DNA from 3 places in the Thermostichus sp. MS-CIW-34 genome. Region 1 is predicted to be linked to each of the others. Evidence: riboswitches for the same ligand, from Rfam matches in the RefSeq annotation. Region 1 holds a riboswitch; each other region holds the start of a gene.
What was found. A riboswitch is a leader RNA that binds a small molecule or an ion and turns the genes downstream of it on or off. The one in region 1 is predicted to bind cobalamin.
Positions count from the first base shown of each region.

Region 2: linked by a shared signal. The riboswitch ahead of metE (5-methyltetrahydropteroyltriglutamate--homocysteine S-methyltransferase) and the one ahead of ACVWYY_RS10655 (TonB-dependent receptor plug domain-containing protein) in region 1 are both predicted to bind cobalamin.
Region 3: linked by a shared signal. The riboswitch ahead of ACVWYY_RS05995 (sirohydrochlorin chelatase) and the one ahead of ACVWYY_RS10655 (TonB-dependent receptor plug domain-containing protein) in region 1 are both predicted to bind cobalamin.

Region 1 covers NZ_JBSSDE010000030.1:23,672-33,917, forward strand. Annotated here, with positions in the region: gene ACVWYY_RS10615 (thioredoxin domain-containing protein) at 1-920, opposite strand, end outside; gene ACVWYY_RS10620 (GNAT family N-acetyltransferase) at 1,027-1,530, opposite strand; gene ACVWYY_RS10625 (SRPBCC family protein) at 1,604-2,071, opposite strand; gene ACVWYY_RS10630 (DUF502 domain-containing protein) at 2,366-3,142, shown strand; gene ACVWYY_RS10635 (TIGR03792 family protein) at 3,139-3,489, opposite strand; gene aroA (3-phosphoshikimate 1-carboxyvinyltransferase) at 3,525-4,859, opposite strand; gene rsmH (16S rRNA (cytosine(1402)-N(4))-methyltransferase RsmH) at 5,094-6,005, shown strand; gene ACVWYY_RS10650 (hypothetical protein) at 6,182-6,706, shown strand; cobalamin riboswitch at 7,052-7,203, shown strand; gene ACVWYY_RS10655 (TonB-dependent receptor plug domain-containing protein) at 7,246-9,216, shown strand; gene ACVWYY_RS10660 (DUF1636 domain-containing protein) at 9,345-9,752, shown strand; gene ACVWYY_RS10665 ((2Fe-2S) ferredoxin domain-containing protein) at 9,764-10,246, shown strand, end outside.
Region 2 covers NZ_JBSSDE010000049.1:1,414-11,659, reverse strand. Annotated here, with positions in the region: gene ACVWYY_RS13175 (cell division protein FtsX) at 1-477, opposite strand, end outside; partial or broken gene ACVWYY_RS13170 (ABC transporter ATP-binding protein) at 571-1,173, opposite strand; cobalamin riboswitch at 1,320-1,524, shown strand; gene metE (5-methyltetrahydropteroyltriglutamate--homocysteine S-methyltransferase) at 1,991-4,255, shown strand; gene ACVWYY_RS13160 (cell division ATP-binding protein FtsE) at 4,433-5,119, opposite strand; gene ACVWYY_RS13155 (WecB/TagA/CpsF family glycosyltransferase) at 5,315-6,034, opposite strand; gene ACVWYY_RS13150 (DUF4439 domain-containing protein) at 6,313-6,978, shown strand; gene ACVWYY_RS13145 (plastocyanin/azurin family copper-binding protein) at 7,148-7,534, shown strand; gene ACVWYY_RS13140 (hypothetical protein) at 7,544-8,071, shown strand; gene ACVWYY_RS13135 (RNA-binding S4 domain-containing protein) at 8,077-8,328, opposite strand; gene ACVWYY_RS13130 (NAD-dependent succinate-semialdehyde dehydrogenase) at 8,328-9,734, opposite strand; gene ACVWYY_RS13125 (serine hydrolase) at 9,864-10,246, opposite strand, start outside.
Region 3 covers NZ_JBSSDE010000012.1:17,090-27,335, forward strand. Annotated here, with positions in the region: gene hmpF (pilus motility taxis protein HmpF) at 1-873, opposite strand, end outside; gene trpC (indole-3-glycerol phosphate synthase TrpC) at 1,137-2,057, shown strand; gene ACVWYY_RS05980 (DUF5340 domain-containing protein) at 2,121-2,360, shown strand; gene ACVWYY_RS05985 (heavy-metal-associated domain-containing protein) at 2,420-2,614, shown strand; gene ACVWYY_RS05990 (heavy metal translocating P-type ATPase) at 2,727-5,042, shown strand; cobalamin riboswitch at 5,170-5,305, shown strand; gene ACVWYY_RS05995 (sirohydrochlorin chelatase) at 5,336-6,379, shown strand; gene ACVWYY_RS06000 (hypothetical protein) at 6,477-7,370, shown strand; gene ACVWYY_RS06005 (PAP/fibrillin family protein) at 7,379-7,996, opposite strand; gene ACVWYY_RS06010 (L-threonylcarbamoyladenylate synthase) at 8,052-8,765, opposite strand; gene ACVWYY_RS06015 (hypothetical protein) at 8,784-9,158, opposite strand; gene obgE (GTPase ObgE) at 9,219-10,246, opposite strand, start outside.

The DNA.
Region 1 (10,246 bases):
TCTCGCGCCACCCACTCCACCGTCAGCCGCACCGCCCGCTCGATGGCCGGATCTTGGATACCGTGCGCCCACAGATCGGAGAGAAACTCTAGGATCTGCCCGTTGTCGTAGAGCATCTTTTCAAAGTGGGGCACCGTCCAGGTGGGATCCACGGTGTAGCGGTGAAATCCTCCGGCCACATGGTCGAAGATCCCTCCCAGCACCAAGGCCATGCCTCGCTCTTTGGCCCGTTCCAGAGCGCTCTGCGAGCCGGGGATCCCTTCTGGTGGGTCGAAGCGGGCCGAACGCAATACCAACTGAGCGTAGGGCATCATGGGAAATTGCTGCACCGCCCCGGCATTGGAGAGCAAAGGCTGGATCTTGGGGATCCCAGAGCGCAGCAGGTCGGCGGGAATGTGGTCTTCCGGCACTAAGTCGCTGAGGGTGGTCAGAGCCGTCAAAATCTGGCCTTTCATCTCCTCTATTTTTTCCTTTTCCTGCCGGTAAAACTGCAGGATGCGCTGCAGCAAGGCCAGAAACCCCGGGCGGCCAAAGCGGGGCTCTACGGGAAAATAGGTGCCGGCGTAAAAGGGCACCAGGTCATCGGGCGTGAGGAAAACATTGAGGGGCCACCCCCCCTGCCCGCTCATGAGCTGCAACGCCTGCATGTAGATGCTGTCGAGATCGGGCCGCTCCTCGCGATCCACCTTGATGGGCAAAAAATGGGCATTCAAAAAGGCGGCAATTTCAGGGTTGGAAAAAGCCTCGCCCTCCATGACCGTACACCAGTGGCAACTGGAATAGCCGATGGATAGGAAAATCGGCCTATCCTCGGCCCGCGCTTTCTCCAGAGCTTCTGGGATCCAAGGCCACCAGTCCACCGGGTTCTCGGCGTGCTTGCGCAAGTAAAGGCTGGAACTTGTGGCGAGGCGATTGGCCATGAGTACACCCTCTCACCCTTTTTGCTTTTCAGGCTAGCGCGTCCTCCTCCCAAGGCAGAGCCAACCCACTGTTGTTCAAGATACACTCACCCAGGATCCCTGTCGGTCAAGCCTGCTCCTGCTCGGCAGCCGGGACTAAAAACTCCAGAGGGCGCCCGTGTAAAACCAAGGTGGTGCTGGGATTTTCCACAAAGCCGATTCGCTCGTAAAAGCCACGCTGATGGGTTGTGAACAGGTAGATGCGCTCCACCGACTGCAGGTGGGGATGGCTGATCAGGGTTTCCACCAACTTGCGCCCAATGCCCTGACGTCGGTAATCGTGATCAACCACGATATCCCAGAGGACGGCTCGGTAAACCCCATCGGAAGTGGCGCGGCCAAAGCCAATCAGGCGCTCCCCATCCCAGGCGCTGACCACCGGATGGCTGTGGGCAACGGCCCGCTCCATCTCCTGCCGCCGGCGATTCTGCGCCCAAAAGGCGTTGCGGTTCAACAGCAGGAGAAGTTGATCCAGATCCAGCTCGCCCCGCTCCAGAGAGAAGCGAATGTTGCGGTTGTCCACCGGCTGACGAGAGAGGGCAATGACAGGCTCAGGAGAGGGATCGGGCATGAAGAAAACCTTTGCAGCAGTGAGGGTTGGCAAGGGGAAGTTCAACAAAACGCTTAGGCCTGACAAACTGAGGCTAGCTGGCCGAGGCACCTTCGGCGGTTGGCCCCGCATGCTCCAGGGCATAGGCCTTGAAGCGCTCCAGGTCCGCCTGGATGGTGCTCTCCACCACTTTGCCCACAAACAGGCCATCCAAGATTTTGCCGAGGATCCCCGGGAGCTTGTAGGCCACCGACAGCTTCACAATGGTACTGCCTTTGCGGTCGTAAAAGCGCAGCGCGCCCCGATTGGGCAGCCCCTCCACCGAACTCCAGCCGATGTGTTGGTGTTTCACCACCGTGTGGGTGCGGGAGATCCAACTGAAGGTGAGGCCGCGGGTATCCAGTGTCCACCGGGACAGCTCCTGATCCAGCAATTCCACCGAGCGGATCCACTTCATCCAGCGGGGCATGAGGGTGAGGTTGGCCCACAAATCCCATACCTGCTCAATGGGAACAGGCACCTCCACCTGACAGGTATGCTCTAGCCAATCTGACTCTGACATAGGGCCTCCCACGCAACACCCAGCAGAAACACAAACCATCCAGGGGCTTGGCCACAACGCCTCGGGACGGGATCCCTGCCTTTACAAAATTTTATATCGACCTAAGATAGCATTATCGGCCTCGTGAAAGTTTGGGGCTCTGCGCTTTTTGGCAGCCCGGTTTCTTTTTCGAGCAAGTTGCGGCTGCCCCCCATGAGGGCAATGCAGAAGGCAGGTATCATGATTGCCATCTGCAAGCTCCACTTGCAAAGGTTCGGTGCATCCACTCGGTTGACTTGACGGAACGACCTCACCATGGTTTCACAATGGAAACAGCATCTTAAGAACTACTTCGTGGCGGGGTTGCTGGTGGTGATCCCTCTGGCAACTACCATTTGGCTGACGGTGGAGGTGGCCACCTGGAGCATTGGCTTTCTGACCAGCATTCCGAAGCAGTTCAATCCCATCCAGGGTTTGCACCCGATCTTGATCAACCTCATCGATCTGGCGGTGGGCCTGTTGACGCCGATTGTGCTCATCCTGTTGATTGGCTTCATGGCCCGCAACATTGTCGGCCAGTGGCTGCTCAATCTCAGCGAACAGTTGCTCCATGCGATTCCGGTGGCGGGGCTGGTGTACAAGACCTTGAAGCAATTGGTCAGTGTTTTGTTTGCCCCCAACAATCAGCGCTTTCGGCGGGTGGTGCTGGTGGAATATCCCCGACCAGGAGCTTGGGCGCTGGCCTTTGTGACGGGCACCATTCAAACTCCCATTCGGCCCGATGGGCCGCAGCGCTCCCTTGGCCTGTTTGTGCCCACCACCCCCAATCCAACGACGGGCTGGTACGCCATTGTGCCGGAAGACCAGGTGGTGGAAGTGTTCATGCCGGTGGAAGATGCTTTTAAGATGCTCATTTCCGGCGGCATTGTCACCCCTGAGAGTTTTGAAGCGGGGCTGCAGCGGCGAGAAGGAGCTTTGGCCGTGACCATGCCCAGTTTGCGGGAGCTGGTGGAGCAGGAGCGGGTGGCAGGATCCCCCAGGGCTGACTCGGTGGGCTCTGAGGTAGGTTTTGAGACTGAAGGGATCCCTTAATCCTGCTTTCCTGTCCCTGCAGAAGGGCCGGGCTGCCAGAGCTGGTATTCTTTGGCCTGTTCCAAGCGCACATAAAAAGGCCGCATTTGCCGATCCAATGCCTCCACTTGCTCGGGGGAAAAGGCTTTCCAATCAGCGCGGCTGGCCCAGCGGAGGATGAGGTGGACAAGTTCAGGATCCTGCTGATCCAGCCAAACTTCTTTGCCCAGAAAACCCGGATGCCGGCGCAGGGCGGATCCCCAAACCCGCTCGTCTTGCTCAAGAAAGGCTGCTTGCCCACCGGGAGGAACCCGGAAGCAGAGATGTTCGATGGCGATAGGGCCGGGCGGGCTGGGGCAGGTCGACATAGGAGCAGAGGCGGCAAAGTTAAAGATGGGCCCTCTCAAGACTCCAGGGGGGAAGCAGTCAATCGTTGCAGGGTGGGAATGAAGTCGGGGTAGGAGATGCGGGCACAGTCGGCTCCCCTGAGGAGGGTGGATCCCTGCGCTCCTAGAGCTGCCACCATCAGGCTCATGGCGATGCGGTGATCCTCGTGGCTGTCGACCTCGGCCCCGTGAAGAGGGATCCCTCCCTTGATTTCCAGGCCATCAGGATATTCAGTGACCTGGGCTCCCATGCGGCTCAGCTCTTGGGCTATGGCAGCCAGACGGTCGCTTTCTTTGACCCGCAGCTCTGCGGCATCGCGAATCACGGTGATCCCCTCGGCAAAGGCCGCCGCCACCGCCAAAACCGGGATCTCGTCGATCAGGGTGGGGATGAGATCGCCGGCGATGGTGCAGCCGCGCAAGCGGGCCGAACGCACCCGCAGATCTCCCAGGGGCTCGCCGGCCATTTCCCGGCAGTTTTCAATTTGAATATCGGCCCCCATCTCCTGCAACACCTGCAGCGCACCGGTACGGGTGGGGTTGAGGCCCACATCCCTTAGCAGCAATTCGCTCTCGGGCACAATGGAGGCGGCCACCAGCCAAAAGGCTGCCGAGCTGATATCCCCCGGCACCTGAACTCTCTGGCCCACCAGGCGGGATCCCCCCACCACGGCCACGGTTTTCGCCTCTGGATCCACGTGAATGTCGGCTCCGAAGGCCCGCAACATCCGTTCCGAGTGATCCCGAGAGAGAGCCGGCTCGGTGACTTGGGTGGTGCCTTCCGCCAGCAGGCCCGCCAGCAAGAGGCAGGATTTTACCTGCGCTGAAGCCACCGGGGAGCGGTAGTGAATGCCCTTGAGGGATCCCCCTTGTACGGCCAAAGGTGCCAACGTCCCACCGGCCCGTCCCCAAATGCTGGCCCCCATCTGCCGCAGCGGTTCTACCACCCGCCCCATGGGCCGCGAGCGCAGGGAGCGATCGCCGGTGACGGCAAAAAAGCGCCCGGCCTGGCCAGCCAGGATCCCCAGCATCAGGCGCAAGGTGGTGCCGGAGTTACCTGCATCCAACACGTCTGCCGGTTCTTGCAGCTGGCCCAGGCCAACTCCCCGAATGCGAACACACTCGCTGTTGAGCTCCGAAATATCTGCCCCCAGCGCCCGAAAACAGGCTGCCGTACTGCGGGGATCCTCTCCCAGCAACAGCCCTTGGATGGTGGTTTCTCCTTCGGCCAGGGATCCCAGCATCAGGGCGCGGTGGGAAATGGACTTGTCGCCGGGGATGCTGACTTGGCCGCGCAGGCCCTTGGCCGGCGAGAGGGTCAAGATATCAGTAGCAGAAGAGTGAGTCAACACAGCAACCCTGACGGCAGACTGGGCAAAAGCGGGAGCAGTCTCATCATACTCAGAGCGGGACTCGCGCCCCAGAGATTTTGCCGGGGATCCCAAGACAGCCTGTCTTTTGACGGCCACCCCTCTTTTCCCAGAGGATCACCTTAACAACATGGATTCCTCGGTCGGGGCCTGGCCTCGGCCTTTTTTTTGCAGATACTGAACTTTGTAGCAGCAGAAATAGAACCCCCGCAAACCGTGCTTGGCAAGGTGTATCAACACGACTCTGTTTTGACCGAGGAGGTGATGGCCTACCTGCAACCCCAGGGGGGCGGTATTTTTTTGGATGTGACGTTGGGAGGGGGTGGGCACAGCTTGGCGCTGCTGCGGGGGGGAGCTGCTCGAGTGGTGGGGTTGGATCGGGATCCGGCGGCTCTGCAGGCGGCGCAAGCGCGTTTTGCAGCAGAAGGGATCCCCGGCAGCCGCATCCAACTGTGGCACCTCAATTTTGCCGATTTCGATCTGCAGCAGCATGGCTTTCGGGATGAGCAGGGGCAGGGGATCCCCTTCGATGGCATCGTGGCCGACTTGGGGGTGAGTTCGCCGCAACTGGACTGCCCTGAGCGGGGATTTAGCTTTCGCGGAGAGGGGCCGCTGGATATGCGCATGGATCCCAGTACAGCTCAGGAGACTGCCGCCGATTGGGTTAATCATCGCCCGGTCGAAGAGTTGATCGAGATTTTCACCCGTTACGGCGAAGAGCGATTTGCCCGCCGCATTGCCCATCACATCGAGCAGGCTCGTCCCCTCGCCACAACTACCCAGTTGGCCCAGGTGGTTTGGCAGGCGGTACCTCCGGCAGCTCGGCGAGGCCGCATTCACCCGGCCACTCGGGTCTTTCAGGCGTTGCGCATTGCCGTGAACCGAGAACTGGAGGCTTTAGAAACCTTGCTGGCCCAAGCCCCCACTTGGTTGAAACCCGGCGGCAGGTTGGCCGTGATCAGCTTCCATAGCCTTGAAGATCGCTTGGTGAAATGGGCCTTCCGCAGGGATCCCCGTTGGCAGGTGCTCACCCCCAAGCCCTTGTCCCCTTCCGAACTGGAACGGCAACGCAATCCACGGGCCCGCTCTGCCAAACTGCGAGTGGCTGCCCGCAGCAGTCAGATGTAGGTTTAGGTTGGTTCTCCCGCTCTCAAGAGATCGGCTACTGTGAAGCGGACAGCTGTCCTGCTGAGGCCGGGAATCGGGAGAAGGGGGTTGCTGTTGGGGGGCGCGGGGAACTAGGGTGAAGCGGAACCGGCAGTCCTGCACCGTCGGATCCCTTGGTGTGTGTGAGGTTAAGCCCTATGGTTAGCCAGCCTTTGAACGCAGGTCTTGATCGTCCCAAAAGCCCTCGTCGCCACAGACAGCCTTCTGCTCTGAGCCGACCCCTCTCCGGTACAGTTCAGGCCAGCCGCACCCAGCCTTTGGATTTGAAGTTGAAATCAGCCCATCCTCGCAGCCAACATTCGGCTTGGGCAGAACACCTAGCTTGGTGGAAGCAGATCTCCACAGGGATGGCTATCCTCTCTGGGGTTTCAGTGTTAAGCCTTTACAGTTGGACTGTGCATACCCAAAGCCGGTGGAGCCAGCGTTACCAGGTGTGGCAGCAGATGCAGCGCAACGAACGACAGTTTCTGCTGACTCAAGAATCCATTGCCAATTCTCTCCGGGAAATTGCCGACCGCTCCGAAATGGTGCCGCTGGTACCGGATCGGATGATCGAGGTGCCAATTGCCTCTCCCAGCCAAGTTAAACCGGATCCAGCCCACCAGACGACAGCCCCGCCTGAAATCGAAAAAGCTCCTCTTTTCTACCCGGTTGGGTACTAGTCCAATGAATCCCGTGGACAGCAGCCAAGCCACTGCTCCCCTCTTACTCTCCCAAAGGCTGTGGATTTTGCAAGATCTCAGCGTATCTCTATCCTCCCTATTCTTCAAATTCTTCAAAAGTCAAGGGATCCCTGGGCCTCGCGATCTGGAGTAGCAGCGGGCTATCCTTCAACTGCTTACAAAGCAGTGAAGAAATCTGGCCTAAATGGGATGTGGCCCATCCGAAGCCCTGGGATTGTCGTTGGGATCCCGTTCACCCCTGGGGATGACATCCCCCCTGGCAGGATAGGAACTCCAGAGCAGGGGATGTATGATGCCTAGCACGGCTTTTTCGGAGCAATCGCAGAGAAAGCTGTACCGACAGGTTGTCCTGGGGATCAGCCAGGGCATGTAAAGGGGAAAGTCCGGTGCAAATCCGGCGCTGTGCCGCAACTGTGATGGGCTTGGGCTAGACCTATGCCCTCAGTCAGGATGCCCGCCTGCGGTTTTGGCTCGCATTTCTTCCGCGTCGCACGGAATCAGGAGCTTCAAGAAAGAAAATGAATCCCATTCTAGGTCTCAGCCTGGCGCTGGGGGGTCTTGTTTTGGGGATCCCAGCGTGGGCGCAGCCGGCAGCTTCCCCGCCCTCAGCTCAAGAGGTGTTGGAAACCGGCGTTAGCGCCGAGATTTTAAATCAACCCGTCACCACACCTTTTCGCCGTCCTGGTTTGCTGCGGGATTCTTCCCGCCCGGTTTACGTCGTTACCCGCCAGCAAATTCGAGAGCAAGGGGCAAGAACGGTTCAGGAGGCCCTGCGCTACCTGCCCGGGATCCTCAGCGACGGCACGGCAGGAACCCAGTTGGGAGCCCTTAGCTCCCAGTTTATGCGGGGAGGACGAACGGCCCAGGTGTTGGTGCTCTTGGATGGCCGCCCCATTAACGACCTGGGCTTTTTTGGCGGGTTCGATCTGTCTCAGATCACTACAGATGTGGTCGAGCGTATTGAGATCTCTCCAGGTGGGGGCTCCACCTTATACGGCTCCGATGCCGTTGGCGGGGTCATCAACATCGTAACCCTGGAGCCAAAGCCGGGATCCGAGACCGTGCTGGAAGCGGCTATCGGCAGCTACGGCCTCAACGAGCAAGGGATCCAGAACCGCGGCCAGGTGCAGGATCTGGGCTGGGTGGTCAGCTATCGCCGTCTGCAGAGCAACAACGACTTTCCTTTTGAAATTAGGCGTTTGGGCAAAGCCGGCAGGCGGGAAAACTCGGCAGTGGAGTACCACAACCTACAAGCCAAGCTCACCTGGCAATTGGCAGAAGGCCAAGTCCTAACCGGAAATGCCCTTTATCTCAACAAAGCGTTTCAGGTGCCCGGCAGCACCGAGTTTCCCTCCCCCGATGCAGTGCAAAACACCAACGACCTGCTGTTAGATCTCAGTTGGCTGTGGGATCAAGAGAGGGGATCCCTGCAAGCTAGGGTATTTTTTGACGACCTCAACTATCGCTTCAGCGCCCCACAAAGCCAGGGATCCCGGGATGAGATCTCGCGAACGGGGTGGGGATCCCAACTGCAATACACCTGGAAGGCTGCTGAAAACCTGGAGCTTACTCTAGGAGCAGACTACCGATCCATTTCAGCTCGCAACACCACCTTCTCCTTTGCCAGGGGATCCACCAACGTCAACTATGACAATACCGTGAACCAAGGGGCCCTCTTTGCCCGCCTGGATTACAAGCCACAGCCCAACTTTTATCTCAACTTAGGTGTTCGCCAAGATTCGAGCAATCTGGTCAACGGTTCGGCCACCTCTCCTGCCGCAGGGATCCGCTGGGTTTTGGCAGAAGGCACCACCCTGAGGGCCAATTATGCCGGCAGCTTTCGCACTCCCTTGATCTCAAACCTGTTCTTTCGGCTGCGCGGCTTTTTTGAAGTCGACGGCAACCCCAATTTGCGCCCGGAGCGGGGAGAGAGTTTTGACATTGGCCTGGATCAGGCTTTGGGAGATTTTGGCCTACTGCGCTTGACCTTTGCCCATAACCGCATCCGCGATGGCATCACCTTTGTCAGCGCCGGCCCGCGCAGGGGAACCTACGAAAACATTGAGCTCGTGGAATACACAGGCATAGAAGCAGCCCTGGATTTGCGGCTGGGGGAAAACTGGACTCTTTTTGCCAACTACACCCTGAACGATCCCATCATCCGCTCGGCGCTGGATCCCAAAGCGGTTGGCAAACAGCTAGCCTTCGTGGGAGCAGACAGCTTCAACCTGGGCCTGAGCTACCGCGATGCAGAGGATCGGTATGCCTCAGTTTTCCTGCATCACATTGGCACTTTCTTTACCAACAACGCCAATACCCAATCTCTGCCCGGCTACACCAACCTGGCTCTGCGGGGAGGGATCCCAGTAGCAGAAAATCTCGCTCTCGAGGTGGGAGTCGATAACCTGCTGGATGAGCAATATGAGGTTTTCCCCGGCTACCCAGGAGTGGGTCGCACCGTTCGGCTTAATTTAAGGGGCCAATTTTAGAGCGACTTGAGGCTGACTTTTAGCTGTCTAACTCACTGCTGAATCCTTGGCCAAGACATTGAGATCGTCTTTGCCTCTTCTCACACCCTTTGCTTGGACAGAAACCTATGACTATATCAAGGAGCACCATGTCTCAATCAACTTCCCAGTTGCCCATCCAAGCTGGCAGCGCTGCCCAGCAACCCAGCAGCCATTGTCTTTGGGTTTGTGTCACTTGCGGATCTCGGTGGGTTAACGGCCAAAAAGAAGGGATTAGCAAGGGAGAAATGCTGCTGTCTGCCCTGCAATCCCAAACCCTCAATCCTCAACTGACCCTGAAGCCGGTTGCCTGTATGAGCGGCTGCAGCCATGCTTGTGTCGTTGCGTTGGCAGCACCTCAAAAGATGACCTATGTTTTTGGAGATCTCGATCCAAAAGATGTGGATCTCATTCTGCAGACAGCAGAGCTCTACCTCACCAAGCCAGATGGGATCCTACCCTGGGCCGAGCGCCCTCTCAAAAAAGGGGTGATTGCTCGTATTCCACCACTGCACTGAGGAGCTCTCTCATGGCCACTTTTACCCCCTGGATAACCCCCCTCCATCAAGCTTGGCAGGAAGTTTCTTTAACGGGTTGGACAACCCTTTATGAAGGGATCCCTGCCCATATTGACTGCTTGGGGCCGTTGCTCTACGAGCTGTTTCAAGAGCACTGGGCCGAGATCCAGGTGGGCCATGTGGCGGAAGGCGGGGTGCTGGAGCTGGCTTTTAAGAAACCTCCAGCTTTGTGCGTGCTCTACGATGGCTATCTAACCGTTGCCACCGAAACTTGGCACCTGCATTTGTGCCTGGAGGAGCACCAAGGCGGCCCCCATCGCAAGACCCCACCCGAGCTGCGCCGCAAAAGATTGGTTAGCCGTGCTGCTCTCTACCGGCGCCTCAATCCCCAAGGTCAGCCCCGCATGTGGGGGATCCAATTCTGGAATGGAGCAGAAGAACCTTTGCTGCAGATTTTTCTGCCCAGCCCCTTTTTGGGGCCAGAGGAAGACTAC
Region 2 (10,246 bases), on a different contig from region 1:
GTCGCCGTAGTAGACCTCATCCACCCCTTCCAGTTGGCGAATCTGCTCCGCCACTTCCCCCAAGGCTTCGGTGGAATCCGCCTTAACCCGCAGAGCATCCACCAAGGGGTTCTCCCCCAACTGGGTTTCCATGGCCGCCTCGTCTTGGATCCCCATTTCCAGCAAAAGGTTGCGCCAAGCCTGGTCTTTGGTGATGACCTTCACCTCGGCCACATGAGGCAGTTGGGCGACCTGAGGTTGCAGCTCCACCCCCTGCCGTTCCGGCTCCAGGTAGACGGAGATCTCCAGTTGTCCTCCCAGCGACTGCACCGTGGCATCCAGGCCCCAGGACAGCTCAACGCCGATCCCCACCAAGAACAGCAACACCAGCAGGGTGCTCACAGCGGCCCAGTTCAGCCAGCCCCCCCGCCGCAACCCCAAAAAAGTCTCCTGTAGGAGATAGCGAATTTTATTGAGAAGTCGGGAGAGAGATTGCATGCTGTTCTCCATCCAACAATCAATGGGCTCAGACCCTTGCCCCCTGGAGCTCAACAGAGCCTGTGGAGAGCAAAATAGGGATCCCGGCAGCCCTCAGCGCAGATCATACAGGCGCCCTCCCTCCATGCGCACCACCCGGTGGCCGGCCCGCTCCACCAGATAGGGGTCATGGCTGGTCATGATGACGTAGCGGCTGCAGAGCCGTTCCAGGAGAAAGCGATCATGACTGATGACCAAAAGCCCCATCTGATGTGCCCGCCCATAGGCCAAGACAGCTTGCCAGATCAGGGCTTGGGTATTGGCGTCGAGCATGGCTGTCATCTCATCTGCAATCAAATAGCGAGTTTGTGGGTTGAGAACCCGGGCGATGACAACCCGCTGCAATTCTCCCCCGCTTAGCTCATGGGGATAGCGGTTGAGCCAACTGGGGGAAATGCCTAAGGTGTGGAGAACCTCTGGCTGGGGAGGAGGCCCTTCCCGCAAGACCTGAGCTATGCGCCAGTGGGGGTTAACGGCCTGCTCTGGATGTTGAAAGACAAGCTGCACTGGGCAGTACCCTCGCCGAGGCAAAGGCTGCCCTGTCACACTCACCCGACCTTGGCTGGGGGTAAGGTAGCCCGCCAGCAACTTGGCCAGAGTAGTTTTGCCAAAACCAGAGGGAGCCATCAGCCCTACGACTTCCCCAAGTTCTACTTGAGAGCAATGCAGGGGGGGAGGATGCTTAGAGGATTCCGATGACTTCCTGCAAGACCGCTGGGTGAAAGGTGAGGTCTGGTAGCTCCAAAGGCTGCTGGCTTGGTGATGATTGAAGCACTCTACTCCCGTCTCTGAACTCCGTGATACGATGTAGCTCAGCTATCGGTTCTGACGGGGATCAGCCGCCAGAGGAAACGGGGAAAGAGCAGTGAGAATCTGCCGCTGTCCCGCAGCTGTGATCCGGTTTAGGAGAAGTCCTGCAGCAAATCTCTAGAGTCATTCGCTGCCGATCCAGGTCTTGTCCCCCAAAACCGTGTCAGTCAGAATGCCCGCCGATGGTTTTTCTAAACTTCACAACATCTGCGAGGTACAGATGGTAACTGTCTTGGCTTTAGCTCGTTTCTGCTTTCGTTATCCTGAGCATTTTCCCGGCGTTGCTCCCACAAGCTTTCGGTACTCCTCAGCAGTAGAAATAAGTCCAAGAACCCAAGCAAGACTCTGAGCCAGTTGGCCGGGAGAGAGTAAATTTTGGGTGCTGTTGCACCAAGATCTATCAAGATCTATCAAGATCTACAGCCCGCCTACGCGAAGGAAAGAGTGAGATGTCAGGCTTCCTGACTTCAATTGGTGGCTGGCAAGTAGCCACTGCGATCGCTGGCTGCGTTGAGTATCTTTTTTGCGCAAAAGGCAGTGTTTTGTTGGGGTTCCAGAGGCAAGAGAGGAACAGCCGGTTTCTTCCTTGGCGGGCGGGATCCCAGTTGAGGGCGAATTGAACGCAGGAAAATTAGAAAACTCAGTATTTGGGATGGCACACAACATGACTGCACAAACCATGACATTGGGGTATGCCCGCATGGGCAAGCGCCGCGAGCTCAAAAAAGCTTTGGAAGGCTTTTGGAGTGGTGCCCTAGGGTCAGAGGCTCTGCTGGCTACCTTTTGGGATTTGGAGACTCAAGCCTGGCAGACTCAGCTACAAGCTGGGATTGATCACATTGCGGTAGGGGATCAGACTCTCTACGACCATGTACTGGACTGGGCCACCTGGCTGGGGCTGATCCCCTCTCGGTTCCGAGGTCTGTCGGGTTTAGACCGCTACTTTGCCATGGCGCGGGGGCGGGAGGGCCTGCCGGCTTTGGAAATGACCAAGTGGTTTGACACCAACTACCACTACTTGGTACCCGAAATTGAGCCGGAAGCCGATCCCAGTCCTAACTTTGGGGATTTTTTGGAAAGAGTTCGGCGGGCCCAAGGGATCCTAGGGGAGCGCACCAGCCCCGTTGTCCTCAGTCCAGTGACTTTGCTCTGCCTTAGCCAGCGATCTGGGGATCTGCGGGCGGACTTGGAAAAGCTCCTTCCTCTGTACCGGGATCTCCTCCAGGAGTTAAAACAGCTGGGGATCCCAGAAGTCCAGATTCACGATCCCATTTTGGTTACCAGCCAGGGAAGTGGCCTGCGGGAAGCTGTGGAAATGAGCTACCGCCAGTTGGCAACCGCCGGGATCCCTGTCCACTTGGTCACCTACTTCGATGACCTGGGGGAGACTTACCCCTGGGTGGTGCAACTGCCGGTGGCCGGCATTAGCCTTGACTTTACCCGTGGCCACACCCTGGATCTGGTAAGAACCTATGGCTTTCCGGCTGACCAGATCCTAGGTGCTGGCGTAGTGGACGCTCGGAATGTCTGGAAGGTTCAGCCTGAGACCGTCTTGGCCAGCCTGCGGGAGCTGCAGGGGGTAGCTCCCAACCTACGGGTGCAGCCTTCCGCTTCGTTGCAATTTGTGCCCCACGACGCTGCTCTGGAAGCCCAGTTGCCAGAACCCCTCAGAAATGTCCTCAGCTTTGCCGAACAGAAGCTGGCCGAAGTAGCTCTCCTGGCGCGAGCCCTCAACGGCGAAGACACTGCTGCCCAGCAGGCGGAAATCCAGCAGCAATGGCAGAGCTTTGCGCAGTTTAGCCCCCCCAACCCCCAAGTGCGCCAGGCTTTGGCCAACCTCAAGCTCCAGGACTTCGAGCGATTCCTGCCCTACGAGCAGCGCCTAAGTCGGCAGGTTCAGCTACCACCTTTGCCCACCACCACCATTGGCTCCTTCCCCCAAACTCCAGAGGTGCGGCAGTGGCGAGCTAAGTACAAAAGAGGGGAGGTTTCGCAGGCGGAGTACGAAGCAGCCATTGACGCTGAGATTGCCAAGTGCATCCGCATTCAAGAAGAGATTGGCCTGGATGTGTTGGTGCATGGGGAATTTGAGCGCACCGACATGGTGGAGTACTTTGCCCAGAAGCTGGAAGGCTTTGCCTTCACTGAACACGGCTGGGTGCAGAGTTACGGCAGCCGCTGCGTGCGCCCTCCCATTCTCTACGGCGACGTGGTTCGCCCCCAACCCATGACAGTGCGGGAATTCCAAGTAGCCCAGTCCCACACCCAAAAGCCGGTGAAAGGCATGCTCACGGGGCCAGTGACTATGCTCAACTGGTCCTTTCCCCGTGTTGATATTCCCCGGCGGGAGCAGGCTTTGCAGATTGCCCTGGCCTTGAGAGCCGAAGTGGCAGATCTGGAAGCGGCTGGAGCGGTGATGGTGCAAGTGGATGAGCCGGCACTGCGGGAGGGGCTACCTCTGAAAAAAGAACGCTGGCCAGAATACCTCAGCTGGGCAGTGGATGCCTTTCGCCTAGCTACCGGCGGGGCCAAGCCGGAAACCCAGATTCACACCCACATGTGCTACTCAGAGTTTGGGGACATCATCGAGCACATTGAGCGGCTGGATGCCGACGTGCTTTCCATTGAAAACAGCCGCAGCAACAACAAAACCCTGCTGCAAATTGCCCAGGCTGGGTATCGTCACCAGGTGGGCAACGGCGTTTACGATGTCCACAGCCCTGCGGTGCCGAGCGTTGAGCAAATCCTGCAGCAGCTGCGCACAGGACTGGCCCACTTGCCTGTGGAGCAAACTTGGGTTAATCCCGATTGTGGCCTCAAGACCCGCCGCTGGGAGGAGGTGATCCCCGCACTGAAAAATATGGTGGCTGCCGCTCATCAGCTAGGGGAGGAGCTTCTGGAAACCCAACCTGAGGGTCTGCGCGAGTAAGGCCCACGACCCGCTGATGTAACTGGTCGGGCTGGCTTGACAAGTCGCCGCGGGCGGTGCCGCTGTTGTGCTGATGCGGCTGGCTTAGGGCCTACGGTCTGCTGATGCAACCGGCAAAGCTGCTCTCCGGGATCTCAAAAAGCTTGTGAAGAGCAAAGTAGGGATCCCGGTAGCCCCTCAGCGCAGATCATACAGGCGCCCTCCCTCCATGCGCACCACCCGGTGGCCGGCCCGCTCCACCAGATAGGGGTCATGGCTGGTCATGATGACGGTCACCCCAAAGGAATTGAGCCGCTCCAAAATCTGGAGAACCAAGAGGGAGTTTTCCGGATCTAGGTTTCCTGTTGGCTCGTCCGCCAGCAGCAGCACCGGCATGTTGACAATGGCACGGGCCAGGCTAAGGCGCTGCTGTTCCCCCCCCGAAAGCTCATGGGGAAAGTGATCTCGCTTTTCGGTCAGCCCCACCATCTTTAGGGTCGGCCCAATGCGACGGCGGATTTCTGCGGGGGACAGCCCTTGGGCGCGCAGCACGAAGGCCACATTTTCTGCCAGGGTGCGGTTGGCCAGAAGGCGATAATCTTGGAAAACCACCCCCAAGCGCCGCCGTAACATGGCCAGCGGACGCGGTGGGATGCGGTAGGGTCGCCGCCGCCCTTCAGAAGAAAAGAGACAGACTTGATCGACGATGACCGTGCCCTCGGTGGCCTGTTCCGCCCCGTAGAGTAGCCGCAGCAGGGTGGACTTGCCCGCCCCGGAGACCCCAGTTACGAACACAAACTCGCCGCGGCGCACCTCCAAGTTCACATCCTGAAAAATTAAGTTGCCGTTGGGAAAGACTTTGCTCACGCCCCGCAAGGACACCATGCTGGCCGGGGTTTCCAGGGATCCGGATTGGGTGCTGCTGTAAAAGCCCAGGGTGGCCTCTGGATGGGCTGGGGCAGGGGGATGAGGGGTCGGAGCCGTACCCGCCCAACGGTGTAAGCGAGGAGGATAGCCGATGTGCTGACCGATCATCATGGCAAGCGCCTACAGAGAGAAGAACGAGAGAGCGCCGGCAGACTATGGGCGCAAACGAGAAGAGGGATCCCACAGCACCCGCCAGACAAAGCTGGGCAGAGCTAACATGCGTCGCCAGCGCCAGGGTTCCTGATAGAGACGATACAACCATTCCAGGTGATGGTCACGCCACCAACGGGGCGCTCGCCGTTTTTGGCCGGCCCAAATGTCCAAGCTGCCCCCCACCCCCATCCAGATGGCTTGGGGCAAAAGGGGACGCCACTTTTGGATCCACAGCTCCTGCCGCGGGGATCCCAGCCCCACCCACACCAGTTGCGGTCGAAATTCCTGGAGAGCTTGCAGAAGCTCTTTTTCTTCCTCGCTAGAGAAGTAGCCGTGGTAGCCCCAGAGGGCCAAAGCAGGACACTGGGCTTGCCAATATCGAATTGCTGCCCGGTTGACTTCCGGCCTTCCCCCCACCAGGGCCAAGCGCCACCCCCGTTCTGCCGCCAACGGGATCAGGGTTTCTGCCAGCTCGATCCCCGGCACCCGCTGGACGCGGATCCCCTGCCGCCGCAGGGCCCACACCACCCCAATGCCATCGGGGATCACCAGCTCTGCTGCCTGCAGCACCTGGGCAAAGGCGGGATCCCGCTGCGCCTGCATGATCATTTCCGGGTTGCAGGTGACCACTTGAGCGCCCTGCCCCTCCCGGATACGCGCCTCAATCCAGGTGGCGTAGCTCTGTAGGCTGGCCTCCGGCAGAGCAATGTGTAAGTTCACGCCCAGAATCGCATGGATGGATAACGACACTACCGACCGAATGCTGGCCCCCGCTGGAGCCGTTGGACACGCTTTTAAGATAGCCCGGACCTTCTCCCAGAGGGAGAGGGGAGTTCGAGGAGGCATTTCATGGCTATTTGACCACGAAAATCTCTTCCCCCAGGCATCCGCCGTGGCATCCACGGCGTATCTCCATCAGACCAGGCCGAGAGGGAATTGCCCGACCCAGAGCAAGTCCCTGAAGGTTGGTTGCCATCTTTCGAGACAGGAGACTTGAGATGAAAACTTCGAAGACTCCCTTCGCTCTGCCTCAATTGGCCGCCGAATGGGATCCCAGCCCTGCAACCTCCCGCCGCAGCTTGTTGTTGGCTGGTTTGCTGGCGGGCGTAGGTGGAGCAATTGGATTGCGCACCCTGCCCGGTGCCGCCCAGTCCAACACTGCTGATATTGCCATTCTCAACGCCGCCATCGACTTGGAACAGCAGGCAATCTGGGCCTACAAAACCGCTGCCGGCAAGTTGAGCAACACCGAGGTGGGCAAGATCGTGTTGGAAGTGGCCACCAAGAACCTGAAGGATCACGAACAGCACCGGGATCTGCTGGCGGGTGCCGTGCGGCAACTGGGAGGGATCCCCTCTCGGGCCCGGGATAGCTACGACCTTTCCACCTACATCGACAACAAAGAAGGCAATCTCGACTCCGATGCCAACATTGCCAAGCTGGCCCTGGGTCTGGAGTTTGATGCAGCCTTGGCTTACAACGACGCGTTTACCCAGCTTTCCAACAAAGACCTGGTGGCTGCCGCCAGCACCATTGGCCCCAACGAAGTTGCCCATGCCACTGCAATCCGGGCCGTGTTCCACAGCCTTGACCCCAGCATTCTGGTGGTGCCTGCCCCCTTTGTCAGCGCCGAGACTCGGGAGCGCTGGATCCTGAAGGTGTAGAGCTGTTGGTAACCCCTGCCGGCGATGAGGCGATGATCTGCAAAGCCTTCCAACGTCCTCTGTAGGACTTGGGGCTTGGAGATCCAAGTGCTCTGCACTGCTGTCGCAATCGCCTTCTTCTGAGCGCCTCAGCTTTTTTTCGCTTCCTAACCTGTGTGGAGAAAGTCCTATGCCAATGACGCGGCGGTTGCTGTTGCTCAGTGGACTGGGATCCCTGCTCAATGTGGGGGCTATCTTGGCTGTGGATCGGTGGCGACAAGCCAGCTCTGTTGCGGGGCGAGATCCTGTCGAGGCAACGGCGGCAGCAGAGGTGATCATTCGCGGGTTTCAATACCTGCCCTCGGAGGTTACCCTCAAGCGGGGGGGCAAGGTGACCTTCACCAACCTGGATTCCACCCCCCACACGGCTACTCCTGTGGAGGGAGCGCAGTTTCAAGGGACGGGACGGCTAAGTCGCAACGAGAGCAAAGCGGTGGTGTTCGAAGTAGCTGGGATCCAGGAATATTTCTGCGATATCCACCCCAGCATGGTGGGCCGTATTGTCGTCGTCGATTAGGTGAAGGCCATGCAAATGGAACCCCTGGGATCCCCTCTTCCCTTCTGGAACATTTGTCGGCGGGTGTACCTGGTTTGGGCCGTCCTTTTGGGGATTGGGTTTGCTGCCACCCAGTTTCACCAAGAGGCCAACATCAACTGGCTGTGGCTGGTGATTTCCCTGATTGGGTTGGGCTACATGGTGCGGCAGACTAGCTTGCCGGAGTTTCGAACAGCCGGACTGGCCCATCTCTACTTTGTGGGTTTGGTGTGGACGTTGGTGATCGCCCAGGGCATGCTCCTCTCGGTGCTGCCCTTTGTCGGGCGTACCCCTTTGGCAGCTTTGAGCCCATACCTGGGGGTGTTTTGGCTGTGGCAAATGGGGCTGGGTCACTGGCTCAACGGCCTGGTGGATCCGCCGCGTCTCCCCTACTGGATCACCGGTGGGATCCAGATCCTGGCCGGAGTTGCCTGCCTGCTGTGGGGGCTGGAATGGCAGTTTGCGGTGGCAGGGGGAATCGGGGCCTTGGCCATGCTTCTTTTGATCCGGTTGCACTGACCCGTTCACTGATCTGACTTTGGAGTCTTATCCAGGCGCACTCGCCAAACTCCACCTCCCACGGCCACTTCATCCCCAGGGCGCAGCTTGCGTCCCCGCCGGGTTTCCACCTCGCCATTCACCCGCACTTGCCCCGCTTGGATGAGCTGCTTGGCCTGCCCGCCGGTGGGAACAACCCCCGCCAGCTTGAGGAATTGATCCAGCTTGATTACAGGATCCGTCGCCGGCTGGGGATCCCTTTGAGGAGTCTCCGCCATCACTTCACCCAAATGGTTTTGACATTTACAAATTCCAGGATCCCTTCCCGACTCAGTTCCCGTCCATATCCTGAGCGTTTGATGCCACCGAAGGGAAGGCGCGGGTCGGACTTGACCATGCCATTGATGAATACGGATCCCGCCTCCAGCTCCTCCAGCAGGCGCTCTTGTTCCTCTGGATCGGTTGTCCAGGCGCTGGCACCCAGGCCAAAGGGCGTGTTGTTGGCCAGCTCAATGGCTGCCGACACATCCGGGACGGTGAACAGCAGCGCCACCGGCCCGAACACCTCCTGGTGGGCCACCGGATGATCCGGGGGGATGTCGCTCAGGATTGTGGGCGGGTAAAAATTCCCTCCCCAGGGGGAGCCACCGATATGGACTTTGGCTCCTGCTTGCACCAAAGCCTGCACCTGTCCGTCCACCTCTTGCAGGATGCTGGGGGTAGCCAGAGGCCCCACGTCCGTTTGCGGATCCAAGGGATCCCCCACCTTGAGCTGGCGAAATCGCTCCGTCATGGCAGCCGTGAAAGGTTCGGCGATAGCCCTGTGTAGGATAAATCGTTTGGCGGCAATGCAGGATTGGCCGTTGTTGATCAGACGGGCCGTGACCGCTGTGGCAACTGCTGCCTCCAGATCGGCGCTGGGCAGCACGATGAAGGGATCGCTCCCTCCCAGTTCCAACACCGTTTTTTTCAGATATTGACCGGCCAAACGGGCCAGGCTGGAGCCGGCGGCTTCGCTGCCGGTGAGGGCGGCCCCCCGCACCCGTTCATCCGCCACCACCTCTGCCACCTGGGCTGCTGTGATCAGCAGGGTTTGAAAGACCCCTGGCGGAAATCCCGCCTCCTGAAAGATCTGCTCTAGGGTCAAAGCCGATTGGGGCACGTTGGAAGCATGTTTCAGCAAGAGGGTGTTGCCCGCCATCAGGGCTGGGGCGGCACAGCGAAACACCTGCCAAAAGGGAAAGTTCCAGGGCATCACCGCCAAAATCACCCCCAGCGGCTGGTAGCGGATCCCGCTGCGGCTGGCATCGCTGGCGTTCGCGTAAGCGTTGCGTAGCAATATGGAGCGCTCGGCCAAGAATCCCTCTGCCTCCTCGGCATAGTAGCGACAAACCCAAGCGGATTTTTCCACTTCCGCAACGGCAGAGGCCAAGGTTTTGCCCATCTCCAGGCTGATTAGGCGGCCAAACTCCGCTTTGCGCTCCTCCAGGATCCCTGCCACCCGCTTCAGCCAGGCGGATCGCTGAGCAAACGGGATCCGACGATAGCTCTGAAACCGCTCGTGGGCTTGGGCAATACAGCTTTGGATCTGCCCAGCGTCGAAAACGGGGTAGCGAGCCAATTCCTCTCCGGTGGTGGGGTTGATGCTGACCAGGTGCCCCTTCGCGTAAGCGTTGCGTAGCAATATCGTTTTCCCTCAACGCCTGTTTCTCCACTCTGGCATTTGCGCTCTGCCTGGAATAGTGCTCCGCACTGCTACTGCGTTCGCGTAAGCGTTGCGTAGCAATATGGAAAGATTTGTGGAGTGGAAGACTTAGCGTTCCAGGCTGCCCATGGAGTCCTTGGCCGTTGGATCCTCGGGAGCAGACCAGAACTCGTAGGCTGCTTGCGACAAGCTGGCGATCAGCCCTTCGGCTCTGGGATCGTTGGGGGTTTCTCGCTTCACCCACACCGCCGCCACATAGCGCCGCCCGTTGGGCAAATCCAGGATCCCGGCATCCCCCACCACGGAGCTCAAGGTTCCCGTTTTGTGGGCAATGCGCACCTCTTGAACCAAGTTGGGCCGGAAATAGGAGGGCCGTTGGGTGCGCCAGAGAATGTCCAGAAAACGGTCGCGGCTGCGGCGGCTGAGCATGCGCCCCTGTTCCACCTGGCTGAGCAGCCAAACCATGTCGCGCGGGCTGCTGGTGTTGGTGC
Region 3 (10,246 bases), on a different contig from region 1:
GGCTCGCAGGGATCCCCGTCGAGTTTGCCACTCTGCTTGGCTTTGCTCCAGGGATTGTCGGGATCCCCACCAAGCGGTGTGGCGTTCTTGCCAAGCGCGGTAGTCTCGATCCAGCTCGTCTTGCCGGGCCTGGGCCTGCTGACGTTCTGCTTCCAGTTGGGCAATCTGTTGATTCAAGTGCTCCTGCTGCTGCTGAATGTGGCTTTTCAAGCTTTGCAGAAGCGCCAAGGGATCCCCAGCCGGATGTAGAGTCTCCTGGAGCTGCTGCACCAAAGCCTGTAGCTGCGCTGCTTCTGCCTCCCCCAAGCGGCTGGAGCGAGCTTCTTGCAACTGGGCTTCCAACTCTTGCCGCTGCCGATTCAGAGCTTCCCGCTGCTCTCCGAGCAGGCGCTGTTGTTCAGCCAAGTAAGCTTGCTGGGCTGCCAGTTCCTCTTTGAGGCTGTCCAGAAGTTTGCGATCTTCCTCCACACTCTTGTATTGCTCATACAGCCGCTGCACCTCTTCTTCCTGGGCTGCTAGCTCCATCTCGCGGCGGGTAAGCTCATGCGCCTGAAAGGTGAGGGACTGTTTCCAAACCTCGATCTCCTCTTCCTGGCTGCGGGCTCTGAGCTGAAGTTGGCTGAAGTTTTGCAGATAGGTCACCAGTTGGCGAGCGGCTTCGCTGATGCGGGCGACCTGACGGTTGCCGGAGATTTCCGCCAGCACCAATGACCCATCCTTGAAGCGCCCAGCCTCCTGGGCGATGCGGCCTTCCAAGGTAATGGATTCTTCGTTCACGGCCACCCAGGTATTGTCCTGCTGCTGCTTGGCCAGCAATTGCAGAGACGACTTGGCAAATCCAATCGGCTTGGATAGCTCTGCTAGGTACAGCACGCCTGAACTCCTCTAAAACAGCATGGACAGGACCAGCCTTGACCCCACCGAGCCACTGCCCCTGGCCGGGGAAAAATGGACGGCCGCCAGAACATGGCTCGCCGAGGCGCACAAAGACTACACCACCTTTCTAGACTCAACCATAGGGTAAAAAAAACGCCTTCGCCAGATGAGTTTTGGGGATGCCTGGGGTAGCTATTCAAACCGGTGGCGGAGCACTAAGGTAGTCTAGGGTGTGGTGTAGGGTTCTGCTCAGGGTTTGTATGGAGCTGCAAGGTGAGCCGCTTTCTATTCGTCGGCGTTCTCCTGCCCCGCCGGTGGTCGTAGCCTCTCAGGTGTACCAGACAACAGCGCCGGAAGCCAAGCCGCGCCACATTTTGGAAGAGATCGTCTGGCACAAAGAACAGGAGGTGGAGCGCCAACGGGAGCAGCTTCCCCTGAAGCAATTGCAACGGCAACTGGATCAAGCCCCGCCGGTGCGGGATTTTGTGGCGGCTCTTACCCAGTCGCCTCACCCTGTTTCCTTGATTGCCGAGGTCAAAAAAGCCTCCCCCAGCCGCGGCGTTCTCCGGGATCCCTTTGACCCGGTAGCCATTGCCCAGAGCTATGAAGCCGGTGGGGCCAGTTGCCTCTCGGTGCTCACAGATGAGCGGTTCTTTCAGGGCAGCGGCGAGTATCTGCGCCGGATCCGTCAGGCAGTAGGGATCCCCATCCTCTGCAAGGAGTTCATCCTCTACCCCTACCAAATCCTCTGGGCCCGCAGCCTGGGGGCAGATGCGGTGCTCTTGATTGCCGCCATTCTCTCGGATGCGGATTTGGGCTACTTTCTCAAGCTGATTCGGCAATTGGGCATGGCGGCTCTGCTGGAGGTGCACACTTCCCAAGAGTTGCAGCGGGTGTTGCGTTTGCCTCAACTGCAAGACTCCAGGGGGCAGGTGCTCATTGGCATCAACAATCGCGATCTGAGAACCTTTGCGGTGGACTTAAACACAACGCGCAACCTGTTGGCCGCCCACTCGGAGCTCCTTGGCGATCTGCCTGTGGTCAGCGAGTCCGGCATCCATACCCCCGCCGATCTGCAGCAGTTGCGGGCCTGGGGGGTGCGCTCTGTGCTGGTGGGGGAAGCGCTGGTGACCCAGCCGGATCCCGGCCAAGCTGTGCGCCACCTGTTGTCATCTCAGTGAATGAAAACCATTTATCAATGGATCTCTGCGAGAACAATTGATCTCTAAGGATTGCTTGGATCGATGAAACGTATTCCTGTGCCGGCTCATATCCACTACGAATTTCTGCTGCGGGTGTTGGAGCGGCAAACCTTTCCGGCAGTGGAAGAACAGGATTTTGGCAACCGAGGCCGCACGCAAGAGCTGATCAACTCCCTGCGCAAAGCCCTCACCCAACAGGTGCAACTGGAGGAAGAGTGGCGACAGCGGGGCTATCAGGTGGACTACCGCTGGAATATGGACGAGCCTCAGCCTCCCTCTTGACCTTCCAGCCCACTGTAAGGTTTAGCATCCTTTCAGTGGCATTGGGGGGGTTTTCCAAGATGCAGGTTGTTTTGACGGTGCCCAAGCTGGCCTGTGGGGCCTGTATAGACACCATTGCGCAAGCGGTGCGGCAACTGGATCCCCAGGCGCAGGTGGAAGGGGATCCCAAAACCAAACAGGTGCGGATTACTTCTGAGCGGCCTGTGGGCGATTTGCGGCAGGCCCTCACCCAGGTGGGATATCCCCCGGCCTAGTCAAGGCTGGGTCGAGAACGGTCGGGCGTCTGTTTTGAATTCCTGTACAGATGGCTGCCTTCGCCCTGCCCAGGGTGGAGAGTAGCTGTCGTTTCATCAACAAGGTGTTGCCATGCCTGCCCCTGAAAAGTCATCGGCTGCACTATCGGCCTCTGCGCCTTCTCCTGAGGGCACTTGGCAGTTGGCCCTGCAAGGGATGAGCTGTGCCTCCTGCGCCCGCAGCATCGAACAGGCCCTCGCTCAGGTGCAGGGGGTGTCCCACGGATCAGTGAATTTTGCCAGCGAGCAGGCCACCGTCAAAGGGGATCCCAGGCTGGTGGATCCGCAGGCGTTGATTCGGGCGGTGGAGCGGGCGGGGTATCGGGCGCGCCTTATCCAGGAGGATTGGCAGCTGGACGATCTGTCGGATCCAGAGCGGATCGCCCAACGGGCCGCAGAACGGGAACTGAAGCTCAAGGTGGCGATAGGGGTGGGCATCAGCACGGTGCTGGTGATCGGATCCCTGCCGATGATGCTGGGGATGGACATCCCGGGCTTTCCCATGTGGCTGCACAATCCTGGGTTGCAGTTGCTGCTGACGGCTCCGGTGCAGTTTTGGGTGGGCAAGCATTTTTATCGAGGCGCTTGGGCCGCTTGGCAACGGCGTTCGGCGGATATGAACACGCTGGTGGCCTTAGGGACGAGCGCGGCTTTCTTCTATTCCATTTTCCCAACGGTTTTCCCCGACTCTTTCCATCGGCAGGGACTGCATCCCGATGTGTATTACGAAGTGTCGGCGGTGGTCACCACCCTGATTCTGGTGGGTAAGTGGATGGAGCAACGGGCCAAAAGGCAAACCTCTGAGGCCATTCGCAAGCTGATCGGGCTGCAACCGAAAACGGCAAGGGTAATTCGCCATGGGGTGGAGCAGGATATTCCGATTCGGGAAGTGCAGGTGGGGGATCGGATCCGGGTGCGCCCCGGCGAGAAGGTGCCGGTGGATGGGGTAATCCTAGAGGGATCCTCCACCCTCGACGAGTCGATGGTGACCGGCGAGAGCCTGCCTGTACTCAAGTCGGCGGGGGATGAGGTGATTGGGGCAACGCTGAATCAGACGGGCAGCTTTGTGATGGAGGCGCGGCGGGTGGGCAAAGACACAGTTCTGGCCCAGATCGTGCGCCTGGTGCAGGAAGCTCAGGGATCCAAAGCCCCAATTCAACAGGTGGCGGATCGGGTGACTGCCTGGTTTGTGCCGGCAGTGATCGGGGTGGCAGTTCTAACTTTTGTGCTCTGGTGGGTGTTGGCGGACAACCTGACGCTGGCCTTGGTGAACACGATTGGGGTGCTGATCATCGCCTGCCCTTGCGCGCTGGGGTTGGCAACCCCCACCTCGATCCTGGTGGCCACGGGACGAGGGGCAGAATTGGGGATCCTGGTGAAAAGTGCCGACAGCCTGGAATTGGCCCACCACTTGCGCACGGTGGTCTTGGACAAAACCGGCACCCTGACCGAAGGTCGCCCTACCGTCACCGATATTTGGGCTAATGGCTCCTCTCCCCTGACGGTGTTGCGCCTGGCAGCGGCAGTAGAGCGGCACTCGGAACACCCTTTGGCCCAGGCGGTGGTGCAGAAAGCCGAAGCCGAAAAAATTGTGATCCCTCCTGCCTGGCACTTTCAGGCAAGGGTAGGCAGTGGGGCAGAAGCCTGGGTGGAAGACCAGTGGATCCGCATCGGTCGGCTGAGCTGGCTACAGGAGATGGGGATCCCTTGGGATCCCTCTTGGTCAGAGCGGGTTCAGAATTGGGAAAGCCAGGGCAAAACGGTGATCGGCGTAGCCCAATCCCAGAGCCTGGTGGGGCTGCTGGCCATTGCCGATCCGCTCAAACCCACCTCTCCTGAGGCAGTGCAACAGCTGCAACAGATGGGTCTAGAGGTGATCCTGCTAACCGGGGATAACCCCACCACGGCCCAAGCGGTTGCCCGGCAGGCAGGCATTCAGCGGGTAATTGCCCAAGTCCGTCCGGATCAGAAGGCCGCTTACATACGCAGCCTAAGACAACCGCGACGGCGGGTGGCGATGGTGGGAGATGGCATTAACGATGCTCCGGCTCTGGCAGAAGCGGATGTGGGGATCGCCATCGTTACGGGTACGGATGTGGCAATGGCCGCCAGCGATATTACCCTCATGTCGGGAGATCTGCGGGGAGTCGCCACTGCCATTCAACTCAGCCGGGCCACCCTCAACAACATCCGCCAGAACCTCTTCTTCGCCTTTATCTACAATACGCTGGGGATCCCGATTGCCGCTGGGGCGCTCTATCCCTTTACAGGCTGGCTGCTCAACCCCATGCTGGCGGGGGCAGCCATGGCCCTGAGTTCCGTTTCGGTGGTCGCCAATGCCCTGCGCCTGCGACACTTTCAGCCCCCCAGACCAGCGGGCCGGCGTTAGGCCCTCTCCCAGGGGCAAGGGGGATTAGCGCGGCAACAGTTTTGCTGCCCTTTGAGCATGAGTCTGCCGTACCGCTCATGCCTCAGGGCTATCTTCTGGCAGGCAAGAACATCCCCCCCGGGAGCTTGGTGAATGGCAAGCGGCAAGCTAACCTAAAAGGCTCAGGCAGACTGGGGAAAGCGCGGTGCAAGTCCGCCACTGTGACGCAACTGTGATGGGATCCCTCCCTCAGCCAGAACACCCACCTGCCGTTGTCCTGTACCCCTTGCGATTCACAAGGAACGGAGTTTTTTGTGTTGAATACCCTCAGTGTTTCCCCTCCCCTTTCGGTTGGGCAGCTTGCTTCTCCTTCATTGCCCCTATTGCTTATCGGCCACGGATCCCGCGACCCTGAAGGGCGGCAAGCCTTTCTGGAGTTGGCCCAAGTCTACCAATCCCTCACTCCCCATCGACCGGTGATCCCTTGTTTTCTGGAGCTGACCCAGCCAACCATTGCCCAGGGGGTAGAGCAGTGCTTGGCCCAAGGGTGGCAGGAGATCGTGGCCCTGCCGCTGTTGCTGTTTGGGGCCCGCCACAACAAGTTCGATGTGACGATGGAATTGGATCGCCTGCAGGCCCTCTATCCCCAGTTGCGCATTCGTTACGGTGGGCCGCTGGGGATCCGCATCGAGATCCTGCAACTGCTGCGAGACCGATTGGCTGCTCTGATAGCTGCCCAACCGCAGCGGATCCCAGAAGCAGAAACCGTGCTCCTGTTTGTGGGTCGCGGCTCCAGCGATCCCGAGGCCAATGCCGAAGCCTGTAAACTGGCCCGGTTGCTTTGGGAAGGATCTGGGTTTGCCGCTGTGGAAACTTGCTTTATCGGCATTACCCATCCCCGCCTGCCCGTGGGATTGGAGCGGGCCTTGTCCTGGCAGCCGCGCCGGGTGATCGTGCTGCCCTACTTTCTGTTTACGGGGGTGTTGGTGAAAAAAATCGAGGCGGCAGTGGAGAAACAACGACAACGACAGCCGGAAATCGACTGGCTGATGCTGCCGGAATTGGGCCTTGTGGATACGGTGCTGCACAGCCTGCAGCAACTGGAGCAGGAAGCCCTGCAGGGCCAAACCCCGATGAACTGCCACCTGTGCAAGTTTCGCCTGGCCGTGAGCGCAGAGGTCAGAGCTGGGCATACCCATCACCATCCTCACGAGCATCATCACCACCATCACGGGCACGGATCCCATCACCACCCTCATTCTCACCATCACCCTCAGCACGGCCACACCCACGCAGCGGCTGGGGATCCCTGGGCCCAATTAGAGGGCTACCACCAACGGGCTTGGCAGGTGCCCTAAGAGGGAAACAGAGGCTGCTGGCGGGATAAACTGAGTGCAGACAGGCCATTTTTGAACCTGGTTTTCCCGCTCTAGCGGTTGTGATGACGAAAAAACGATGATGCTCTCCCGCTCCTCTTGGGTTTCAGGTGCCGCTGCCGCGGGGAGCGGGATCTTTGTTTTCGCCCTGGTGGTGGGGCTGTTGGATCAGATCCTGCCAACCCTGCCCAGGGTTTCCTTATCCTTGGCCGGGATCCCTGGGATCCTGGCTGGAATTGGGTCTGCCTATGGGGTTTGGCGGGTGGTTCAGATGGGTCTGCAGTCGGGCTCCTGGACTGATTTTCGGGCCTCGCTGGTAGCGGCTCTGTCTCCCTTTGATCCCGCCGATTATGGCGGCAACCCTCGGCAACCCGAGGAGGATTCTCTCCCTTTGCAGTCGGTTGACGAGGATCCTCAAACCCAGATCCGCGATCGACAAATTCTTGATCAAGCTGAGCAGCAGACGGAAACTGAAACCGAAGTAAGCGAACACACTCAAGTAAGACTGCAGGGCGAGCAGCACCAGGATCAAGCTTCGCAGGCCAAGGCCCAACAGTTGCAGCCCCTACAAGAATTGTCATCACCTTCTTCCCCAAGCCCTGAGTCGGCAAAACCCACACCAGAGCCAGAGCTCAACCAAAAACTTCGCCAACTCCAGATGCAGGTCGCCACTCTGAAAATAGAACTGGAACTCCAAGAAATCCAACTGCAGCAGTTGGAGGTGAGGCGGACTCGGCTTCAGCAGCAGAAGCAGAAACTCAAGCACGTTCTGCGTCGCACGGCGTCCGAAAATCAAAGGCTGCGCTTCTTACAGGAGCAAAAAGCCCGGCAACTGGAGCAAACTCAGCAAGAGCTGCAAGCTTTGCGGGAGTCCTACCGCGCCTTGCAAGTTCTCCAGGAAATAGGCTTCACCCTAACCCAAAACCTATCTCACAAAATAGCCGAAACGGAACCCTCTAAGCCCTCCGGCTAGCCGAAGTCTCAACTCACCCGTTTCAGGACAAATACACTCCCCTCGCTGCCCCGGCCCATCCGCAAATCTTCATCCAAATAGGTGATATCCAGCCAGCCCGTTGGCTCGCGGCGGCGAATATCGATTTGAATAGCCGGGATCCGCTCCGGAGCCCGCTCGAGCAAATAGAGAAAACTCTCGATCTCGTAGCTCATCAAAGCTTGGGATCCGAACACCAATCGCTCGAAAATCACCCTCACCCGACGCTCCGATTCGGGGTAAAAGCGTGCCGATACCGCCAAGATTCCCCGTGGCACCCAAGCCCCCAGCCAGCCGGATCCCTGGATCTCCGCCACGTTGAAGACCCGTCCAGCCTTGGCCCGAATACACTGGTAGATCTCGCCGGTGGTCAAAAAAGGCAACTGTGCCAGCCGCAGCAGAGCTGTGCTCGTGGTAAATAGGGTGAGCCAGTTCCCCTCCAACCCTTCAGGAGCCGATGTTGGCTTGGGGGTGGGGTTGAGCGCTTCTAGGACGGCAATTTGAGACAAAATCTGGGCTTTTTGGTCAGGGGAAACTTTCCGGCCCCGGTCGGTCGCCTCCAGTAGGTGCAGCAGAGCCGATTTTTGCTGAGCCAGGGCCTCAGACATGGGCACACTCCGAAGGCACTGACCCTATTTTAGAGAACGCGGGATCCCTCTGCCCTTAACCGTCTTCTCCCACCAGTTTCAGGTTCAGATCTGCCACCTGCTCATACCCTAGCCCGGCCCGCACCACCAGCGGCTCGGATCCAGTCAAATCGATTACCGTAGAGACCTTGGCCCGGCGGGGGGCATCGTCATCCAGCACCAGATCCACCTGTTTTTCCAACTGCCGCATTTCCTCAGCCGCAAAGATCCCACCCTCATCCCAGGGATCGCTCTCCCATTCCCAGGTTTGCCCAAAACTTAAGCCCAGGGATCCGACGGGATCCCCCCCCAGCTTGGCAGAGGTCGAGACAATTGGATTGCCCAACTCTTCCAGCAAAGCCTGACAAATGGCAGAATCGGGCACCCGGATGCCGGTGGTTTTCCGTTTGGGCTCCATCACCAACTTGGGCACCAGCTTGGTTGCTGGCAACAGAAACGTAAACGGGCCGGGGATCAGCCGCCGCATCAGTCGATAGGCTGAATCGGTGACCTGGGCATACTGGGCAATGCGCGAGAGAGAAGGACACAAGAAGGTGAGGGGTTTATCGTTGGAGAGGTGCTTGATGCGGCGTACCCGCTCCACTGCTTGTTTATGGGTCGCGTCGCAGCCAATGGCATAGACTGTATCGGTGGGGTAAAGCATCACCGCCCCCTCCCGCAAAGCCGCCGCAATCCGCCGGATGGAACGGGCCTGGGGCTGTTGCGGATGCAGCTTAAAGTACTCGGCCATCGGGCAGATGGGAAGAGGTCAAGACTGGGAGCAGCTACCCCCCAGGGGGTTTTCCACAAGAGGGCGGGGGGTCGGTGGCACCGACGCGGGCGGGGATCCCTGAGATTCGGGCCAGTCCTTCAGTTGTTGCATCAGGGCTTGGATGTGCAGACGGGGCAGATAGGGCCAGTCGCCCGCTTCTTCCAAATCTTGAAGCACCCGATACAGAGCTTGACGGGTATTGGGCAAAGACTCCCGAAAGGCACCTTCCAGGATCGCGCGGTGCAACTCCTCCAGCAGCCGCAGGAGCATCAGCAGCTCCACACACGCTCCCGCCCTCGCCTGAGCCGCCTGTTCAACAGCCAACATGATCTGACGCAAATCCGGTGGCAGATCCTCCGCCGAGATATACATGGCCACTCGTCTCTGGGTTCTGGGAAGGCAGGGGCTTTCCTATTCTAAGATTCTTCTGCCCTAGGACTGGATGGATTTTGCCCCCACAAGATCCAACCGCGCAGGCTGTTGGGATCCCCGACCCAGGCACTGCCACACCCGCTGCAAGAGGGCATCCAGCCCCTGCTTGGCAATCGCAGAAATGGTCACCACCGAAGTGCCGGCAGCAGCAGACAGCCTCTGGGCGCGCTCGGCAACCTGCTGGGGATCCAGAACATCGATCTTGTTCAAAACCAGGATTTGTGGCTTATCGATTAACCCGTGGCCGTAGGCGCGCAGCTCCTGCTGAATAACCTGGTAATCCTTGACGGGATCCGCCGCCGTGCCATCCACCAAATGAATCAGTACCCTGGTACGCTCCACATGGCGCAAAAACTCATGGCCCAGCCCCACCCCCAAGTGCGCCCCCTCGATCAGCCCCGGAATATCGGCAAACACCACCCCATCTCCCGATGGATGGGGCACCACCCCCAAATTGGGCTGCAACGTGGTGAAGGGGTAGTCAGCAATCTTGGGCCGGGCAGAGGAGACCACCGAAATCAGAGTGGACTTGCCCGCATTGGGCAGGCCGACAATGCCCACCTCGGCAATCAACTTCAGCTCCAGGCGCAGGCGCACCCGTTCTCCCGCTTCGCCCTTGGTGAATTGGCGGGGGGCGCGATTGTGGTTGCTCAAAAAATGGGCATTGCCTAAGCCGCCTTTGCCCCCACGGGCTACCAGCAATTGATCCCCCTTGCCCACCAGATCGCCCAACAATTCCCCCGTCTCCGCATTGAACACCACAGTACCGCAGGGCACCCGCACCAGCCGATCCGCACCACTGGCCCCGCTGCGATGGTTGGGCCCCCCTTTGGCCCCGTGTTCCGCTTTGATCACCGGTTGAAAGCGAAAATCCAACAGAGTTTGCAGGCCAGGATCTGCCACCAGGATCACTGAGCCGCCCCGCCCTCCATTGCCGCCGGATGGCCCCCCAGCCGGCACATACTTTTCACGGCGGAAGGCAACGATGCCATCTCCGCCATTCCCCCCTTGCACTTCAATTTCGGCTT